2 regions of the Exiguobacterium sp. s59 genome follow, and region 1 is predicted to be linked to the other one. Evidence: predicted binding sites of a transcription regulator. Region 1 holds the regulator's gene; the other holds the start of a gene.
The links. Region 1 encodes LexA, which represses DNA repair genes until DNA is damaged. Its sites were predicted from a motif close to CGAACATATGTTCG; they were not measured.
Positions count from the first base shown of each region.

Region 2: the regulator LexA is predicted to act here: its motif matches at 1,991-2,004, upstream of parE (DNA topoisomerase IV subunit B).

Region 1 is NZ_JACSKG010000004.1:273,065-276,263, reverse strand. Features, by position in the region: gene glnA (type I glutamate--ammonia ligase) at 1-1,169, shown strand, start outside; gene KNO91_RS09565 (metal-binding protein) at 1,309-1,749, opposite strand; gene lexA (transcriptional repressor LexA) at 1,749-2,369, opposite strand; gene KNO91_RS09555 (hypothetical protein) at 2,573-2,809, shown strand; gene KNO91_RS09550 (YneB family resolvase-like protein) at 2,881-3,199, shown strand, end outside.
Region 2 is NZ_JACSKG010000004.1:151,017-154,215, forward strand. Features, by position in the region: gene parC (DNA topoisomerase IV subunit A) at 1-3, opposite strand, end outside; gene parE (DNA topoisomerase IV subunit B) at 6-1,973, opposite strand; gene KNO91_RS08930 (CoA-binding protein) at 2,100-2,504, opposite strand; gene KNO91_RS08935 (GGDEF domain-containing protein) at 2,845-3,199, shown strand, end outside.

The sequences.
Region 1 (3,199 bases):
CAATCGAAGGATTCGTCCGCATCGAGGAATCAGACATGTACTTATATCCAGACCTCAACACATGGGTTGTCTTCCCGTGGACAGATGGCAGCGGAAAAGTCGCTCGCTTAATTTGTGATATTTATAACCCAGACGGTACACCGTTCAGCGGTGACCCACGCGGTACACTCAAGCGTAACCTTGAGAAAATGCAAAAACTTGGCTTCTCAGCGTTCAACGTTGGACCAGAGCCAGAGTTCTTCTTGTTCAAGAAAGACGCATCAGGCCGTCCGACACTTGAGCTCAATGACCAAGGTGGATACTTCGACTTGGCACCAGTTGACCTCGGTGAGAACTGCCGTAAAGAAATCGTCATCGAACTTGAAAACATGGGCTTTGAAATCGAAGCATCACACCACGAAGTTGCACCAGGGCAACATGAAATCGACTTCAAATACGCGGATGCTGTCACAACGGCAGATAACATCCAAACGTTCAAGCTCGTCGTTAAGACGATTGCTGCGAAGTATGGTCTTCACGCGACATTCATGCCGAAGCCACTCTTTGGTGTAAACGGTTCAGGAATGCACGCGAACATGTCACTCTTCAAAGGCGACACGAACGTCTTCTACGATCCAAATGGCGACATGGAACTTTCAGACACAGCTCGCGCATTCACAGCTGGTATTTTGGAGCACGCTCGTGCGTTCACGGCAGTATGTAACCCGACTGTGAACTCTTACAAGCGTCTCGTACCAGGCTACGAAGCACCTTGCTACGTTGCATGGAGCGCACGTAACCGTTCACCGCTCGTACGTGTTCCAGCAGCACGTGGTCTCTCGACTCGTATCGAAGTACGTTCGGTTGACCCAGCGGCTAACCCGTACCTTGCACTTGCTGCCCTCTTGGCTTCAGGTCTTGACGGAATCGAAAAAGATTTGAACGCACCAAAACCAATCGACAGCAACATCTACGTGATGGACAAGCCAGAGCGTGTAGCGAACGGAATCGACGATCTCCCAGCAACACTCTTTGATGCACTCGAAGTCCTTCGTGCGGATAAAGTCGTGATGGAATCACTCGGTGAGCACATCGGCGAACATTTCCTCGAATTGAAAGAAATCGAGTGGGATATGTTCCGTATGCAAGTAACGGAGTGGGAGCGCGATCAGTACATGACGCTCTACTAATAATAGAAGTATGCAAAAGAGCAATGGATGTCCTTCTTCAGAAGGATCGTTCATTGCTCTTTTTGTTGTGCTTCAGATGAAGCAGATATATATAAAGGACCACCTTCCGTGATCAGTCGGAAGGTGGTCCTTTCGTCGGTCAAAATGCTTTTTTTATAAATGTCGATGTATAGTCGAGTGCCGTATGCAATGTCGTCGCGAATACGAGTCCTAGAAAGAACGGCATGCCGTGAACGTCCACCCATGACCGAATCTCCGCCTCATATGCCGTAAAAGGTAATAGCAGGATGAGCGGAAAGCCGATGTACGCAATCCGAATCACATCACTCAAACCAGGTAAATGCGAGAAGAGCGAGCGGTGCGGCATGAGCTTCACATAAGGTAGCCATATCAATTTAAGTGGACCCCATCGATAATAGGCATCTGATTTTAGATCGAGATCCGGGGAGAGCCAGAGTGTGCCGATAATCGCACCGATGATCAATGCGAACGGAACATCGATTTCAAGAAAAGGCGTGGCAACCGCAAGTGCTCCGGTTGCCACGAGATTCGTTCGAGTATGTGTCTTGCCACTAGCCATTAGTGAATCGTCCGGTATACACCGATAACCTTCCCTAAAATCGAAACATTGTCAAAATACATCGCTTCTAACTCATCATTTTCCGGTTGGAGACGAACTTTTGAAGCTTCTTTATAGATTCGTTTCACCGTCGCCTCACCCTCATCGGTCATAGCGACGACAATCTCTCCATTGTCGGCCGTGCTCTGCTGGCGGACGAGCACGCGGTCTCCGTCCAAAATCCCAGCGTTAATCATCGAATCCCCAGAAACCGACAACATGTATACATTATCTGAACCAACGATATGTGCCGGGAGCGGGAAGTGTTCTTCCACGTTCTCGATGGCGGTAATCGGTGTCCCGGCGGTAACTTTCCCGATAACCGGTACGTACATGACGGACTCTTGTTCTTCCATTGCCGGCATATCTTCAGTCAAAATCTCAATCGCGCGAGGCTTCGTCTTGTCCCGACGAATCAACCCGCGTTTTTCTAGACGATCTAGGTGACCGTGTACGGTCGAACTAGAAGCAAGGCCGACGGCTTCTCCAATTTCACGAACAGAAGGTGGATATCCCTTTGCTCGAACTTCATCTTTGATGAAATCAAGAATCTGTTGTTGTCGCGCTGACATTTTTTTCATTATGTTCACCTCGATGTAATCGAATAACCTGCAAACGCATCCTATTCTTTATGTGTCTAGTGTAACACAAGAACACATGAGCGTACAAACATTCGTTCGTTATTTTCTGTTGACCGAACACGGGTTCTTGTTTTATGATGAGAACAGATAAACGAACAAACGTTCTAACGAACATATATTCTTATACAGGAGGCAATGCAATTATGAAAGATACACTCAACGGAATCATTTTAGTCGGAATGCTCTTGGTCGGGATGTTCGCTTTTTATTTGGCAGGAGAGATGCGGGGGGAACCGGCAGCGGTTGAACCAGTCGTCACATCGGAACGCACGATTGAAGAAGAGGTCGCGTATGTCCAGGCAGAATCACTCGAAGCACAGATCATGGCGGAGCGAGAAGAGCATAACGAACGTAAAACAAAATGGTATGCCGCTGAGTGATCGTTCATCATTGCGTACCGTTCTCGAACTGTGTATCGTAAGGAATGAATGCGATGAAAGGGAGTGATGCGATGCGAGTCGTCATCTATTGTCGGGTATCGACGAACAAGTCCACCCAAGAGACATCACTCAGTCGGCAAGTCGATGAATTACAGCAACTGGCTTCGCAACTAGGGGCAGAAGTCATAGATATCATCACGGAACAAGAAAGTGGGTACGAGGTGAATCGAAAGGGCTTGCTTGATTTACTTGACCACGTGTCGACGTCTGATTTGGACGCCGTGCTTGTCACGGACGACAGTCGCTTGGGGCGAGGAAATGCCAAGATTGCCATCTTGCACACATTAATGAAACACGACGTTCGGTTGTTGACGATGCAATCGACATCGG
Region 2 (3,199 bases), 120 kb from region 1:
CATCGTTACATCACTTCCTCAATCGCTTTAGTCACATGTTCATTGGCGATGATCGAATCATCTTCCTGGAGTCCGAAGGCGACGTTCTCTTCGATCCACTCACGACGATGCGTGACGTTGTCGCCCATCAAGACCGAGACACGTTTGTCCGCGACAGCCGCATCATCAACCGTGACACGGATGAGCGTACGCGTATCCGGGTTCATCGTCGTCTCCCATAACTGATCCGCGTTCATCTCACCGAGACCTTTGTAACGCTGGAGGATATAGCCTTTCTTATACACCTTGACCAACTTCTCGAGTGCCTCTTCGTCCCAGGCGTAGTCGAACTGTTCGGACTTCCCTTTTCCTTTTGAGATACGGTAGAGCGGTGGCAAGGCGACGAACACGCGGCCTGCCTCGACGAGCGGACGCATATAACGGAAGAAGAATGTGAGCAGGAGCACTTGGATATGCGCACCGTCCGTGTCGGCATCCGTCATGATGATGACCTTGTCGAAGTTACAGTCGTCCAAGTCGAAATCGTGGCCGACCCCCGCGCCGATTGCATGGATGATCGTGTTGATTTCTTCGTTTTTCATGATGTCCTGGAGCTTTGATTTCTCCGAGTTGATGACCTTCCCGCGTAATGGAAGGATTGCTTGGAACGTCCGATCACGTCCTTGTTTGGCTGAACCGCCGGCCGAGTCACCCTCGACGAGGAACAGTTCGTTCTTCGCTGCATTCTTCGATGTCGCTGGCGTCAATTTCCCGTTCAAGATGCTTGAACGTTTCTTTTTCTTGCCGTTCCGCGCCTCTTCACGTGCTTTTCGTGCCGCCTCGCGTGCCTGAGCCGCGCGAATCGCTTTTTTGATGAGCATCGTGGCCATCTGTGGGTTCTCTTCTAAGAAGATCGTCAACTGTTTCGCCATGACGCTATCGGCACTCGCACGCGCCTCTGGTGAGCCGAGTTTCGACTTCGTCTGTCCTTCGAACTGAAGGAATTCCTCTGGGATCCGGACCGACACGATGAGCGTGAGTCCCTCACGGACGTCGCCACCGTCTAGGTTCTTATCCTTCTCTTTAAGCAATCCGTTCTTGCGCGCATATTCGTTCATGATGCGGGTCATTGCCGTCTTGGCACCGACCTCATGCGTCCCGCCGTCGCGCGTCCGGACGTTGTTGACGAAAGAGAGGACGTTCTCGGAATAGGCGTCCGTGAACTGGAACGCGAGTTCGATCTCAATCTCGTTCTCTGTGCCTTCGAAATAGACGATCGGATGGAGCGTTGCCTTGTCATCGTTCAAATATTGAACGAACTCGGCGATTCCTTCTTCATAATGGAACGTCTCTTGTTTATCTGTGCGCTCATCCGTGAGGGTGATCGTCAATCCTTTTAAGAGGAATGCCGATTCACGTAATCGTTCGGCGAGCGTGTCATAGTTATATGTTGTCGTCGAGAAGATGCTTGCATCCGGTTTGAAATAGACACTCGTCCCGGTCTGACGCGTCTTGCCCGTCTCGAGGAGTGTCGTCTGTGGCACACCGCCGTCCGCGAATGTCTGCTCGAACACTTTTCCGTCGCGATGGATCGTCACGACGACCTTGCTCGAGAGCGCGTTGACGACCGAGGCACCGACGCCGTGGAGACCACCCGACGTCTTGTATCCGCCTTGTCCGAACTTCCCACCTGCGTGGAGGACGGTGAAGATGACTTCAGGTGTCGGTTTTCCTGAGGCGTGCATCCCTGTCGGCATTCCGCGTCCGTGGTCACGAACCGTGATCGCATCATTTTTGTGAATCGTCACATCGATTTGACCACCGAACCCGGCGAGCGCCTCATCGATCGCATTGTCGACAATCTCATAGACGAGATGGTGAAGTCCGCGATGGTCGGTTGACCCGATGTACATCCCCGGTCGTTTTCGTACGGCCGTGAGTCCTTCGAGCACCTGGATGGCGTCTTCATTGTAATTAAATAGATCTGTTGACATAGCAGTCACCTCAATTTCGAACACACGTTCGTTTTTCTTTCCTATTGTATAGCTGTTCATCCATTCTGGCAAGCCTCCCTTGTCAGCCATTGCTGAAAAAAAGGAGACCTACCAAGGAGGTAGGTCTTATCCGAGTAGACGAGCATGCTCCACGTACAAGCAGCGGTTCTCGATGTAATCGAGTCCGGCGTCACGTACGATTTGCTCCGCCTCAGGACTTGAGAGACCGAGCTGATTGAAGACGAGCCCGACATCCCCATGTCGTACCGCATCTTCTGCGACACCTGCTAAAAATTCGCTGCGACGGAACACGTCGACGATATCGATTCTACCCGGGATGCTCTCGACGGACGGATATGCCTTGCGACCGTTCCACTCCTCGAGCATCGGGTTGACAGGGATGACGGTATACCCGACGCGTAGCAAATACTCTGCAATCTGGTTGGCCGTCTTGTTCGGGTTGTCGGATACACCGACGACCGCGATGGTCTTCGCTTCAGACAAAAGTTGCTTCAAACGCTGATCATCCATCCAAAATCCCCCTTTGGTTTACGTTTACAGTGTAACGTTACCTTAGTTGCCGTTTCAAGTCCTATTTTCATCATAAGGTATAATGGTTCAACATTACAATTTCAAGACAAATCAATATGGTTTACATAACAAATTATTGTCTACCGTTTATTTCGTGATAAAACTTATTGACCGATAAACCAATCGACTCTAGAGCAATCGCGCAACTCATAAACATTGCGTGAAATATCTATTTCACGCAACGATAAATACGTTTTATAAGCGTTTTTTTGAATGGTTTTGATGACTTTTATATAAAAACGATCCCTTTTTCGCTATACTGAATGAGAGGAGGTGTGAGATGGGAACAACGTATGATGCCCGTCGTGGGACGTTATATAATGAGCGCATCACTTTTTTCGGAAATGTCATCGCCTGGTTTGTTCATCTCTTGTTTTGTCTATTATTTTGGCAATTGGATGTGACCTCACTGTTCATCTCGAACGGCGTGAGCGTCTTATATTACACGATTTCGTTCTATTTTGTACATAAACAATGGTATGGGATTTTCTTCACCGGACTCTTTATCGAGGTCGTATATAACGCCATCATCTCGACGATCATTCTAGGCTGGGATGTCAACATGCATTACTTCATTCTCATGATGGCGTATGGTGTCTTTTTCATGCCGAGCGTGACAGAGAGACAACGGATTT